Regions from separate parts of the Streptomyces similanensis genome, predicted to be linked through region 1. Evidence: riboswitches for the same ligand, from Rfam matches in the RefSeq annotation. Region 1 holds a riboswitch; each other region holds the start of a gene.
The links. A riboswitch is a leader RNA that binds a small molecule or an ion and turns the genes downstream of it on or off. The one in region 1 is predicted to bind cyclic di-AMP.

Region 1 (4,506 bases):
CGGCGGCGCGAGGCAGTCTGTGGGGAACACACCGGAGGAACCCGCCCGGACCCGGCGGAGAACACCGGGGTCGCGGGGACTTAGCGGACGCCGGGGCGCCGCGGTCCGTCGCGGTTCCCGGGGCGGCGGCCGGGCCGCTCGGGGCGGTGCCTCAGGTGTGGGAAACTGGTCTAGACAACTTGGTACACCTGAAGGGCAGCATCACATGGCTGAGCGCCGCGTCAACGTCGGCTGGGCCGAGGGCCTCCACGCCCGCCCCGCCTCCATCTTCGTCCGGGCCGCCACGGCCTCCGGCGTCCCCGTGACGATCGCCAAGGCCGACGGCGCGCCCGTCAACGCGGCCTCCATGCTGGCCGTCCTCGGCCTCGGGGCGCAGGGCGGCGAGGAGGTCGTCCTGGCCTCCGACGCCGAGGGCGCGGACGCCGCGCTCGACCGCCTGGCCAAGCTGGTCGCCGAGGGGCTCGAGGAGCTTCCCGAGACCGTCTGATCCACCGGGTCCGGCGGCTCGCCCCCGGACCGGACGCCGAAGCCGCGCCGCCCTTTTCCGGACGGGGCGGCTTCGGCTTTTCCGTTCGGCGCGACGGCCCCGGCCCGCGCGTCTCCGGCGGGCCGACTCGTATTTCTCGGGGCAGCCTTCGGGAAGCGTCCACACCGCACCCGTACATGAATTCAGGGACACCGAAAAAGGCGGCACGAATTCTCCACCGCCGGATATCCCTCTTTGTATACGGGCACCGTGTTAATGCCACGCGCCCGACATGTTGACGGGATGTTGCGAAGTCCTCACGCGGCAGCCGGCGGCCGTCCGCTCGGTGTGCGCGGCGGTCAGCGCACGCGCGCGCTCGCCGTCGCGGCGCGCCACGGCGTCCACGATGGCGCCGTGCTCGGCCCAGGCGGCGACCGGGTCGGCCGGGGTCTCCACCACGTACATCCAGGCGATCTTGTGCCGCAGCTGGGTCAGCGTGGCGGTGAGCGCGGGACTGCCGCAGGCCTGCGCCAGCGTCTCGTGGAACCAGCCCCCCAGGGCGCGCAGTTCCTCGCCCAGGCCGCTCGCGGCCCGCTCCTGGCCCAGTCTGACCAGGCCGCGCAGCACCCTGAGGTGGGCCTGGGTGTGCCGCTCGGCGGCCCGGGCGGCGCACAGCGGCTCCAGCAGCCGGTGCATCTCCAGCAGGTCGGCGGCCTCCTGCCCGGTCGGCTCCGCCACGCACGCGCCCGCGTGCCGGCGCGTCACCACGAAGCCCTCGGCCTCCAGGGTGCGCAGCGCCTCGCGCACCGGAACGCGGGAGACGCCGTAGCGGCGGGCGAGGACTTCCTCGGTGAGCCGGCTGCCGCGCTCATGGACACCGGCGACGATGTCGTCCCGGATCGCCGTGCACACCGAGTGCGCCGGAACACGCATTCCCGACCTCCGCCCGAATCCCGCTGAAATCACCGTGCCGCTTCGGCGACGGACGCTTGTTCCCGTGACTCTATTGCAATGCGCCGGGATTTCCGACGGACGGCCGAGGTCCATGGGTAATTTTTGGACAGCAAAATACCCGTGGCTGTCGAAAACACCGAAAACCCCGGCGCGGGGCCGGGGTTCTCGCGGGGTGCCGCGGACCGTGGACGGTCCTCGGGAGGGCTTCGGCGCGCTCGCGCCGTCGCCGTGCGGGGTCGGTCAGACGTTCACGCCGTGGTGGCGCAGGTAGGCCACCGGGTCGACGTCGGAGCCGTAGTCCGGGGAGGTGCGGGCCTCGAAGTGGAGGTGCGGTCCGGTGACGTTGCCGGTCGCGCCGGACACGCCGATCTGCTGACCAGCGGTGACCTGCTGGCCGACCGTGACGCCTATGGACGACAGGTGGCCGTACTGCGTGTACATGCCGTCGGCCATCCGGATCACGATCTGGTTGCCGTACGCCCCGCCCCAGCCGGTCTCCACGACCGTGCCGACGCCGACCGCGTGCACGGTGGTGCCGGTCATGGCGTGGAAGTCGATGCCCGTGTGCGAGCCGGAGGACCACAGGGAGCCGCCGGTCTTGTAGCCGGTGGAGACGTAGGAGCCGGAGATCGGCGGCACGAAGGCGTTCAGGCGCTCGCGCTCGGCCTCGCGGGCGGCCCGCTCCTTGGCCTCGCGCTCCTTCTTCGCCAGCGCCGCGGCCTTCACGCGCGCGGCCTGCTCGGCCAGCTTCTGCTCGGCGGCGTGCTGCTGGGCGACGGCCTGGGCGTCGATCTTCGCGGCGACGGTGTCACCGATGCTGATGACCGGGGTGAGGCCGGTGTCCTCGGGGGCCGGGGTCTCGGCGGCGAGCGCCGGGGCGGCGGCCAGGGTGCTGAGCACGCCGGTGGTGGTGAGGGCCGCTACGCCCGCCGCTCGGGCGGTGGTGCGGTGCATCCGGCTGGGCCGGCGGTGCTTCCCGGTGGCGCGGGTGAACGCCATGCAGACGTGGGTCCTTTCCTTCCCTCTCGCCTACCGGGTTAGCTGACGGGTTCGGAGCAGGAAGGTCTCCTACGGGCCCCCTCGCTGGCGCGCGGGCGTCCGATTCACCCCAGGGACTGAGTGGGTCCCCGGCTCCCCTGGCTCGCGCCGTACGGGGACTCGGCGATGGCTGTCCGGTGCCGCGGGTGCGGCGCACTGCCGACGAACAGCCGGACCGACGCTAGACGGGGCCGCTTTCAATTCCCAAACGGATCCGCTGTTTTGTAGCGCAGACCACAGGTCAGACGGGCAGCCTCTCCCGCAATTCGGACATGACGGGGCCCTGGTGACGCTTCGGTCACCAGGGCCCCACGCGCGCGTGCGCGCCGTTGCCGCCCGCGCGGGCGGCGGATGCCGCTACTCGGCTGGGACGACGGTGACCTGACCGATGCCCAGGGCCTCGACGGGCTCCTTGATCTGCGCCGCGTCACCGACGAGGACGGTCACCAGGCGGTCCACCGGGAAGGCGTTGACGACGGCCGCGGTGGCCTCCACCGTGCCGGTGGCGGCGAGCTGCTGATAGAGCGTCGCCTGGTAGTCGTCGGGCAGGTGCTGCTCCACCTGGTCGGCCAGGGTGCTCGCCACGGCGGCGGCCGTCTCGTACTTCAGCGGCGCCACGCCGACGAGGTTCTGCACGGCGACGTCCCGCTCGGCGTCGGTGAGGCCGCCGGCGGCGAGCTTGCGCAGCACCGTGAACAGGTCGTCAAGGGCCGGTCCGGTGTTCGGCGTGTCGACCGAGCCGCTGATGGCGAGCATCGCGGCGCCCGAGCCGTCGGGCGCCGAGCGCAGCACCTGGCCGAAGGAGCGCACGCCGTAGGTGTAGCCCTTCTCCTCGCGCAGGACGCGGTCCAGGCGGGAGGTGAGGGTGCCGCCCAGGCAGTAGGTGCCGAGCACCTGCGCGGGCCACACCCGGTCGTGCCGGTCGGGTCCGATACGGCCGATGAGCAGCTGCGTCTGGACGGCGCCCGGGCGGTCCACGATGATCACGCGGCCGGTGTCGTCGGCGGTGACCGGCGGAACGGGCCGCGGCTTGGCCGGCGAGCCGGTCCATGCGCCGAGGGTCTCGCCGAGCAGCTCGTCGAGGTCGATGCCGGTGAGGTCGCCGACGACCACCGCGGTGGCCGTGGCGGGCCGCACGTGCCGGTCGTAGAAGGCGCGGACGGCCGCCGCGTCGACGGCGCGGACGGTGTCCTCGGTGCCCTGGCGCGGGCGCGAGACGCGCGCGGTGGCCGGGAACAGCTCCTTGGAGAGTTCCTTGGCGGCGCGGCGGGAGGGGTTGGCCAGCTCGTGCGGGATCTCGTCGAGCCGGTTGCCCACCAGCCGCTCCACCTCGGAGTCGGCGAACGCGGGCGCCCTGAGGGCGTCGGCGAGCAGGCCGAGCCCCTTGGCCAGGCGGGAGGCGGGGACCTCCAGGCTGAGCCGGACGCCGGGGTGGTCGGCGTGCGCGTCGAGGGTCGCGCCGGCGCGCTCCAGCTCGGCGGCGAACTCCTCGGCGGAGTGCTTGTCGGTGCCCTCGGAGAACGCCCGCGCCATGATCGTGGCGACGCCGTCCAGGCCGTCCGGCTCGGCGTCCAGGGGTGCGTCGAGCAGGACCTCGACGGCGACGACCTGCTGGCCGGGGCGGTGGCAGCGCAGCACGGTGAGGCCGTTGTCCAGGGCGCCGCGCTCCGGCGCCGGGAACGCCCACGGCCTGGCCTCGCCGGCCTGCGGCTGGGGGTGGAAGTCCATGGTGGCCAGCTCGGTCACTTCGCCGTCTCCTCGGTCTCGTCGGTGGCCGCGGCGTCCGCGTCCTGGGCGTGGTCCGCGGCGGGCGTGGGCTCGTAGACGAGCACCGCGCGGTTGTCGGGGCGCAGGCGGGCCTTGGCGACCTCCTGGACCTCCTCGGGCGTCACCTCCAGGACCCGCTGGACGGCGGTCAGGGCGAGCTGCGGGTCGCCGAACAGGACGGCGAAGCGGCACAGTTCGTCGGCGCGGCCGGCGACCGTGCCGAGCCGGTCCAGCCACTCGCGCTCCAGCTGGGCCTGCGCCCGCTCCATCTCCTCGGCGGT
Region 2 (4,506 bases), on a different contig from region 1:
CTAACACAGGGAGGAATCGCTCGATCCTCGAACAATCCAGACGGAAAAACCGCAGGTGGCATGGATCGGCAGGCTAGTTCGTCGGAGTTTCAACGACGTTAACCAGACCTTGGTCGTCCCATGACCGGCAGCTGGGCTGCGGCATACCGGGGGCGCCCCGCTGCGCCGTCCGTGGCACGGCACGTCCGTGGCACGGCACGTCCGTGGCACGGTCACCGCCGCCGCACGCACGGACCGCCGGGGCGGGGCCGCGTACGGCGGTTCTCGGGGGCCTACGACGACGGGCGCGGGCCGCTTGGGCGGCGGGGGCGTACGGCGGCGGGCGCGGGGCGTGCGAGGCGGCGGGCGCGGGGGCGTACGGCGGCAGAAGCGGGGCGTGCGGCAGCAGGTGTGAGGCGGCGTACCGACGGCGGGCGCAGGGCCGGCCGGCGGCGGGCTGGGGCGCGTACCGGCGGCGCGCGAGGGCGCGGGCGGCTCGCTCGGGCGGATCAGGACCCTGCGCGGCCTGCGGAGAAGTGCGCGGAGTGGCGGTCGAGCGCCCGCCTCAGCTCCTCCAGCTCGGTGTCGGACAGGGCGCCGCCCTGCGCGAACTTCAGGACGTGCTCGGCGACCGTGCGCACCTTCGTGTTGGTGCGCTGGGAGACCTCCCGCAGGACCCGCCAGGCGTCGTCGGGCGGGATCCGGCCGAAGGCCACCACGGCGCCGATGGCCTGGTCGATGACGGCGTGCGAGGTCAGGGCGCGTTGCAGCTGGTCGATCTCCTCGTGCAGCCGTTCGTGCTCCAGCACCAGGTCGGTGGTGGACAGCAGCTGGAGGGGGTGCCGCCTGGACATCGCGAAGAACACCATTGCAGATCCCCTGGGTCGTCGAGCGGCCGGAGTTCCACCTCCAGCTTGCTCCAGGAGAACGACGCGCACGACCGGAGACCGGCCGGCCGAAGGGTCCCGCCGGGGGCACAGGGCCGGTACGTCCTCGGCGCCGGCGTCTCCGCCCGGGGGCCGACGACCCTCTCGTGGCGGGCCGCGCCGTGGACCGGCCGACCGTCCGCCGGGTCCGCCCGGGGGCCGCCGGGCACATGCGCGGGAACCCGCGGCCGCCGGGCCCGGGACGAGCCGCCGGTGGATCCGCCCGAACCGTCCGTGCCGCCCGCCGGGCCGCCCCCGGAGCCGAGGCCGCCGACGCAGACCGCGCGCCGAGGCGGAGCTGATCGGCCGTTACCTGGCCGCGGTGGGTCCGCTCGCCCGACGCGCTCGCGCCGATGCGCCGGCGGGGCGAGACCGCGCCGCGCACGGCGACCCCGGCGCGGGCGCCGCGCGCGCTCGACGGCGAGTGCCCGACCAGCCGGGTCACCCCGCCCGCGCGGCACGGCAGTTGACGGACGCACAGGCATCCCCGGCTCGACCACACGCGGGCGACGGGGCCGACGCTCCCGGGCGGGAGCCGAAACGGACCAAATGAGGTACCGCCTTTCGGCGTAGATACACACCCTTTTTCGGGGACCTCGCGGTTGCGCAACGCGCCTGCACGGATGGCGGAATGGGGCGTTCCGCCGCTGGTCCGGGCGTCGTGACGGGAGGACACAGTCGTTCGAACGAGCGGATGTCCACCCGAACGGGTGAGTGGTGAGTAACAACACAAATCCATAGTTCCGTTGGGATTTTCGGACATCCGTAGGTGAAGATCCCTGTCTGACGACAAGCCCCCGCCACAGCGGCGGGGCGGTCCGGGCGGACGCCGAGTCCTGCCGCCGCACGGACGACCGGTCGACGGAAGTGGATCGGCAGGAGTGGAGGACCCAAGCACGACGGGTCGCCGGAACGGTCACACCATGGCCGGGTCGAGCAGCCCTTGGGGTGAAGCCGCGACAACGCGGCCGGGCAACTTCGCCAGCCCGAATCCGACAGGTCATCCTTCACAGGCGGCTGACGAAGGGTTGCGCATGACTGCGCTCAATCGTGTCCCGTCGTTCATGGCCCGGGCCGGCACGGCCTCGGCCCTGACCATCGCCGCCGTCGGCGGTTCGATCGTGGTGCCCGGCGGCGCCTCCGACGCCTCGGCCGCGACGTTCGCGGCGAAGGCGCTCCAGATCGCGGCGTCCAAGAAGGGCTCCCCCTACCAGTGGGGCGCCACGGGACCGCGCCGGTTCGACTGCTCGGGACTCACGCTGTACTCGTTCAAGCGGGCGGGCAAGAAGCTGCCCCGCACGGCCGAGCAGCAGTACAACAAGTCCCGCCACATCTCGGCGGGCAGCCGCCGCGCCGGTGACCTGGTGTTCTTCCACTCGGGCTCGTACGTCTACCACGTCGGCATCTACGCCGGCGGGGGCAAGATCTGGCATGCGCCGAAGACCGGTGACGTGGTGCGGCTGCAGAAGATCTGGACGAAGAGCGTGTGGTACGGGCGGGTCAACTGACCCGCCCGAGGGCGGCGCCGGCCATCCGTCGGCGCCCGCGCGCCGACCCGCCGCCGCGGCCACGAGCCGCCGCGGTCGTCGTCGCGGTCGCCGTCGCCGTCGCGGGAATCCGCTGCCGCGGCCGCCCGTGCCGTCACGGTCCCGGGCCGTCGGCCGCCGCCGCACGGCACCCACCGGTGCCCGCCGAGCCGGACCGGCCCTCGTGCGTCCGCCGTCCGCGAGCCGTCGTCCGTGCGCCGGGGAACGCGGGCCGGGCGGCGTGGCCCGGAGCGGGCGCAGGGCGTGGACCGTCGCGCGGCCGCCGTCGCGCTCAGCGCGCCGGCGGCGCTTCCTGCGCGCCGGGCGTCCACGGGAGTTCGATGCAGACCGTCTTGCCGCCCTCGCGGGTGCGGCGCACGCTCAGCCTGCCGCCGCACTCCGCGGCGAGCCACCGGATGATCACCATGCCCCGGCCGTTGTCCTGCTGGACGGCGGCCGGCAGCCGTTTCGGGAACCGGGGATGGCTGTCGGTGACCCCGATGCGCAGCAGCTCGTCCCGTTCGAGGGCGAGGTCGACCGTGAAGGTGGGCGACTGCCCCAGGGTGTGCTGGACGGCGTTGGTGGCGAGTTCGGAGACGATGAGCCGCACGGTGTCCGCGGTCTCGGCCCGGGCCGGCAGGCCCCACTCCACGAGGGTGCCCACCGCGTAGGCGCGGGCGGCGGCCACCGAGGCGGGATCGCTCGGCAGAGTGACGGATGCTTCCAGGAGATCTGCCATGGCGATGTCGTCCCTTTCCCACGGGGCCGTGGTCCGACACGGAGCGGATGGTTCGAGTACGGTCCCGGACTGGTGCTTCGCCGTCAGACTGCCATCACCGCACGGGTCCCGGTGGCGATCCACCGAGATATGCATATATCTGTCGCTCGAAGCGGTGAACTCTGCGACGGCCGACCGTGTGCGACGGCGCGCGCCGAGCCGACCGGGAACCGGTCCCGCCCGGGGCGGCGCGGGTGGCCGCGGTCCGTCGCGGGGCGCCCTGGGGAGTAAGGAGAGCCATGCAGCACGGTCCCGTGGTGCGCCGCCGCAAGCTGGGCGCCGAACTGCGCACGCTGCGCGCCGGCGCGGGTCTCACCAGCGGGCAGGCGGCCCGGCTGGTGGGCTGGCACCAGTCGAAGGTGAGCCGGATCGAGACCGGCACCAGTGGGGTGAAACCGGCCGATGTACGGCTGCTGCTGGACGCCTACGCGGTCCACGACGCGCAGCTGCGCCGGCTGCTGCTGGCGCTGGCGGGCTCCGAGGACGGCGACGGCCGGCACCGCTGGTGGCACGCCTACCGCGGCGTACTGCCGCCCACCTACCGGGACTTCATCAGCCTGGAGTCGCAGGCGACCGCGATGCGCACCCTGGAGACCACGGTCGTGCCCGGGCTGCTCCAGACGGCCGAGTACGCCCGCGCGGTGACCCGGGCCGCCGTGGACGGACTCGACGAGGAGCGTCTGGACGCGCTGGTGGAGGTGCGGCTGGCCCGGCAGCACGTCCTGCGGGCCGACCCGCCGCTGGAGCTGAACGCGGTGCTGGACGAGGCCGTACTGCACCGGGAGGTGGGCGGGCCGGAGGTCATGGCGCGTCAGCTGGAGCGGCTGGTGGAGGCGGCGCGCCTGCCCCAGGTGCGGTTGCAGGTGCTGCCGTTCTCGGCCGGGGCGCACATCGGCGTCACCGGCCCTTTCGTCATCTTCTCTTTTTCTCACACTACTGATCTGGATGTGGTCGTTCTCGACCACTTGACGAGTAGCCTCCACCTCGATCGGAAAGAAGACCTGGAGGCCTATACCGAGGCCTTCGACGCTCTTCGGTTCCACGCCCTGTCGGCCGAGGATTCGTCGGACTTCATCGCCGGGCTGCGCCAGAGCAGGTGAGGGCGCGCGACCGAACAAGGAGGCACCATGTCCGCTCCGCCGCGGCACGTACCTTCCAGCGCCGATCTCCACGCCGTGCGGTGGCTGCGCAGCAGCTACAGCACGGGGGCGAACAACTGTGTGGAGACCGCCCGACCGGCCTCGGGGCCGGGCGCCGGACTGCTCGCCGTGCGCGACTCCAAGGCCCCGGCCGGGGC
Region 3 (4,506 bases), on a different contig from region 1:
CGGCGCCGTACCCCGCGTACAACCCCTACCGGACGCAACCCTGATCTGAGCCGGTCGTCCGGATCGGATCGGATCACCCGGATCGGATCGCCCGGGTCGGATCGCCCGGGTCGGATCGTCCGGTCAGGCGGATGCCTGGGTCAGCTTGCCGATCTCGTCGTCCGTCAGCCGCAGTCCGGCGACGGCGAGCAGGGCCGGGAGCTGCTCCACGGTCCGCGCCGAGGCGATCGGGGCGGCCACCGTCGGCTGGGCCGCGAGCCAGGCCAGGGCCACCGTGGCGACCTCGGCGTCATGGGCCCGGGCGACCTCGTCGAGGGCGGTAAGGACCTTCTGGCCGCGCTCGGTCGCCAGGTGCTTGGCGGCGCCCTCGGCCCGTGCGCTGTCCACCGTCGCGCCCGGCCGGTACTTGCCGGTCAGGAAGCCGGAGGCCAGCGCGAAGTACGGCATCGCGGCCAGGCCGGCCCGCTCGGCGAGGTCCCGCAGCTCTCCCTCGTAGGTGTCGCGCGAGACGAGGTTGTAGTGCGGCTGGAGCGCCACGTAGCGGGCCAGGCCCTCGCGCTCGGAGAACTCCAGGGACGCCTTCAGGCGCTCGGCGGAGATGTTGGAGGCGCCGATCTGGCGCACCTTGCCCGCCCTCACCAGCTCGTCCAGGGCGCCGATGATCTCCTCGACGGGCACCTCGGGCTGGTCGAAGTGGGTGTAGTACAGGTCGATGTGGTCGGTGCCGAGCCGCTTGAGGGAGGCGTCGGCGGCGGCCTTGATGTTGGCGGCGGACAGGCCCTTGAAGTCGGGGTGCTGGCTGACCTTGGTGGCGATGACGACGTCGGAGCGGTTGCCGCGCTCCTTGATCCACTCGCCGATGATCGTCTCGGACTCGCCGCCGTGGTTGCCCTCGATCCACGCGGAGTAGGAGTCGGCGGTGTCCACGAAGTTGCCGCCGGCCGCCGCGTAGGCGTCGAGCACGGCGAAGGACCGGTTCCGGTCGGCGGTCCAGCCGAAGACGTTGCCGCCGAGGGCGAGCGGGAAGACCTCGAGGTCGGACTGGCCGAGCTTGCGAAGAGAAGTCATGTACGACATCAACGGCCATGGCAGAGCGGCCCATTCCGTGCCCCGCCGGATCCGGGCGCAAAGATCGCGCAAACAGCGCCCGGCGGAGCGTCCGTGCGGGGCCGTCTCAGGGGTTGAGGCCCTTGCCGTTCAGCCACGCCATCGGGTCGATGCCGGTGGCCTGCCCGCCCGGGTGCACCTCCAGGTGCAGGTGCGGCCCGGTGACGTTGCCGGTGGCGCCGACCCGGCCGATGACCTCGCCGGTGCCGACCTTCTGGCCGGCCGAGACGCTGATCGAGGACTGGTGGCAGAACCACAGCTCGGTGCCGTCGTCGAGGGTGAGGATCGTGCGGTAGCCGTAGGCGCCGGCCCAGCCGGCCTCGGTGACGGTGCCGCTGTGGATGGCCTTGATCAGCGTGCCGGTGGGCGCGGCGAAGTCGAGGCCGGTGTGGTGGCCGGAGGACCACATGGAGCCGGCCTGGCCGAAGGTGGAGGTGATCGTGTAGGACGAGGTCGGCAGCGTGTACTGCTTGGCCAGCTCGGCCAGGCGCGCCTCCTCGGCCTTCTTCCTGGCCTCCTCCTCCGCCCGCTTCTTCGCGGCGGCGGCCTTGGCCTCGGCCTCCTGCTTGGCCTGGGCCGCGTCGGCCTGGGCCTTCTTCACCGCGGCGGCCTCGGTGGCGGCCCGCGCCTTCGCCTCGACCTGGGCCTGCTGCTGCTCGGCCTGGGCCATGATCCGGTTGCGCAGCGCCTCGCCCGCGTCGGCGGTGCCGCGCGCGGCCTGGACCTGCTGGGCCTGCTCAGCCTGCGGGACCTGGGGGGTGGCCTCGACCACGTCGCTGAGCGCGGTCGCCGAGCCCACGGGTGCGGCGGTGTCCTCGGCGGAGTCGTCGAAGAGCGCGCCGACCGCCGGCAGGTGGTCCACGGAGGGCAGGTCGGGCAGCGAGAGGGAGACCGGCGGCTTGCCGGTGTTGGCGCTGGCCATGCCGCCCGCGCCGACGGCGGCGATGACGCCGACGCCGAGGACGGTGGAGCTGCGCGCGAGCCCGCCGCCGCGCTGCTTGGCGACGCGGTGCCGGCCGCGTACGGGGCGGAGGGAGTCCTCGGTGGGGTTCCACTCCTCCCAGGGGCCCTCGTCGGGGCGCCGCTCGCCGTAACCGAAGGACTCGGTGCGCCGGCTCGGCAGGAACGGGGCTTCAGAGGCAGGCCGGTTGGACGCCACGCGGGCGTGCTCCTTTCCTTCCGCGTCGCCTACCGGGTTAGCTGACGGGTTCGGAGCGGGAAGGTCTCCTACGCGCGTCGACCGGCCATGACGGCACGGGTGACGTGCGATTCACCCCAAGGTGGTGGTTCCCCGGTTCCCTCGCGGGATTCGGCGCGTGCGCGCACGGAGCCGCCTCTGGTGACGGCTGGGACGACCGCGCTGCGTTATCGAACGTTAATAGACGTGGGGGTTTGATTCCAAGCCGTGCGGCTTGATCATTAAACCTTTTTGGCCAGGACATACCGCTCACGGGGGACTGAAGGCGGGTGAGTTGACAAAGAATCAGGCCATCCACGGGCTCTCCTCGGCCATCGGCGGTACGCGGCGCGAGGTGATGGTGTGTCAGTTGTTATGCGGAGGGGGTCGGCCCGCTCACGTGTGGTGACGGGGGGCGAGGGTCGAGGGCCACGGTGTCCGGGAAACACTCAGGGCCGGAATCCTGTGATCGGATTCCGGCCCTGAGTCTTCAGTAGCGGGGACAGGATTTGAACCTGCGACCTCTGGGTTATGAGCCCAGCGAGCTACCGAGCTGCTCCACCCCGCGTCGGTGAAACCAGTGTATCCCATGTTCGGGGCTGGTTGCACACGAGTTCACCTGAGCCCCGGATCCAGGTGCCGGTTGGGCTCCCGGGCCGCCGCCTCGTACTCCGGCAGGACGACGACCTCCGCGCCCGCGCCCGCCAGGAGCCCGGCCCCGTCGGCCGCCTCGACGAACGTGTCCGGCTCCCGCCAGGCCGTGACCACCCGCCGCACCCCGGCGTCCAGAATCAGCCGGGCGCACGGCCGCGGCCGGGAGGCGCGTCGGGCGCACGGCTCCAGGCTGCTGTACACCGTGGCCCCGCCGAGCCGCGGATCGGCCGGGTCGATCTTGGCGAGTGCCGCCTCCTCCGCGTGCACGACGGGATCGCCGGCCTCCCGCGAGTGGCCCCGCGCCAACTCGGTGCCGTCGGCGGCGACCACCACCGCGCCCACGCTGAACGCGGTCGCCGAGGGCGGGCACCGCAGCGCCAGCTCGCAGGCGGTCCGCAGCCAGTGCCGGTCGGCGGGGACGGTCCGCCCGCCGGCGCCGGGTGCGGTGGGCTCGTACCGCAGGAGGACCACGTCCCCGACGGCCCGGGTCTCCACCAGCCGCAGCCGCCCGCCCTGGTACGACCCCGGCCCGAACAGCCGGGGCGCGGCCGGGTCGCCCACGAACAGCGGGGCGAGCACGAGCTGCACCTCGTCGGCGAGCTGCCGCTGGAGCAGCTGGGTGTGGATCGTGCCGCCGCCCTCGACCATGAGCCGCCGCACACCGAGCACGTCGTGCAGGTGTGCGAGCAGCAGCCGCCAGTCGAGCTCCGGGCCCAGGGGCACGACGTCGACGGCGGGGTGTGTGGCCGGGGTGAGGCCGGTGCGCCGCAGGCGCGCGGCTCCCTCGTCGGTGGTGTAGACGGCCTTCGCGCCGCCCGTGTGCCAGAAGCGCGCCCCAGGGTCCAGTTCGCCCGAGGCGCTGACCGTGACCTTCAGCGGGTACTCCGGCAGCCCGGCGGCGACCCGGGCCGCGCGCCGCTCGGGCGAGTTGACCAGCAGCCGCGGGTTGTCGGCGCGCAGCGTGCCGGCCCCGACGAGGATCGCGTCCACGGACGCCCGTACCTCGTCCACCCGCTCGAAGTCGGCGGGGCCGGACAGCAGGAGGCGGTCGGGGCCGGTGTCGTCCAGGTAGCCGTCGAGGGAGACGGCGGCGGACAGCAGGACGTACGGGAGGGGCATCGACGCGTTCTCCTCGGGCGGGAGGCAGGTGGGGCGGGCGGCCGGCCGCGTGGCCGGGACGTGCTCCCAGTCTGGCGGAGGCCGCGCGCCGCCCGCGGCTACGGGATGCCGAGTTCGAAGAGGGCGTAGCCCGCGTACGAGCCGGAGGCCAGCGCCGCGATGCCGAGCAGCGTGTACAGCAGGGCGGGGCCGATCCGGCGCAGGGCGAGGGCGAGCGGGAGGAACAGCGGGAAGGCGGGGAGCAGGTAGCGCGAAACGTTGCCGAAGATCTGCTGGCTGCCCAGGACCAGGACCATGGTCATGACCGTGTAGACGACCAAGGCGACCGGTGGCCGCAGCCGGATCAGCAGCAGGAGCAGCGCGAGCGCCAGCAGGACGACGCCGACGCCGATCAGATCCTCGTAGGGGTAGGCGTAGATGTAGTCGTAGTGGCCCACCGGCAGCGACCT

Region 2: another riboswitch for cyclic di-AMP. It lies ahead of ABEB07_RS26360 (C40 family peptidase); the one in region 1 lies ahead of ABEB07_RS03555 (M23 family metallopeptidase).
Region 3: another riboswitch for cyclic di-AMP. It lies ahead of ABEB07_RS32535 (M23 family metallopeptidase); the one in region 1 lies ahead of ABEB07_RS03555 (M23 family metallopeptidase).

Annotation. Positions count from the first base shown of each region.
Region 1 is NZ_BAABKC010000011.1:54,844-59,349, reverse strand. It holds gene ABEB07_RS03565 (HPr family phosphocarrier protein) at 206-487, shown strand; gene ABEB07_RS03560 (GntR family transcriptional regulator) at 740-1,399, opposite strand; gene ABEB07_RS03555 (M23 family metallopeptidase) at 1,661-2,419, opposite strand; cyclic di-AMP (ydaO/yuaA leader) riboswitch at 2,432-2,594, opposite strand; gene ABEB07_RS03550 (M16 family metallopeptidase) at 2,816-4,204, opposite strand; gene ABEB07_RS03545 (M16 family metallopeptidase) at 4,201-4,506, opposite strand, start outside.
Region 2 is NZ_BAABKC010000084.1:15,021-19,526, forward strand. It holds gene ABEB07_RS26355 (ANTAR domain-containing protein) at 489-848, opposite strand; cyclic di-AMP (ydaO/yuaA leader) riboswitch at 1,801-1,936, shown strand; gene ABEB07_RS26360 (C40 family peptidase) at 1,940-2,413, shown strand; gene ABEB07_RS26365 (ATP-binding protein) at 2,724-3,170, opposite strand; gene ABEB07_RS26370 (helix-turn-helix domain-containing protein) at 3,449-4,309, shown strand; gene ABEB07_RS26375 (DUF397 domain-containing protein) at 4,337-4,506, shown strand, end outside.
Region 3 is NZ_BAABKC010000113.1:11,526-16,031, reverse strand. It holds gene ABEB07_RS32545 (PrsW family intramembrane metalloprotease) at 1-44, shown strand, start outside; gene ABEB07_RS32540 (aldo/keto reductase) at 124-1,068, opposite strand; gene ABEB07_RS32535 (M23 family metallopeptidase) at 1,175-2,266, opposite strand; cyclic di-AMP (ydaO/yuaA leader) riboswitch at 2,278-2,432, opposite strand; tRNA gene ABEB07_RS32530 (tRNA-Met) at 2,779-2,852, opposite strand; gene ABEB07_RS32525 (dihydrofolate reductase family protein) at 2,900-4,057, opposite strand; gene ABEB07_RS32520 (glycosyltransferase family 39 protein) at 4,156-4,506, opposite strand, start outside.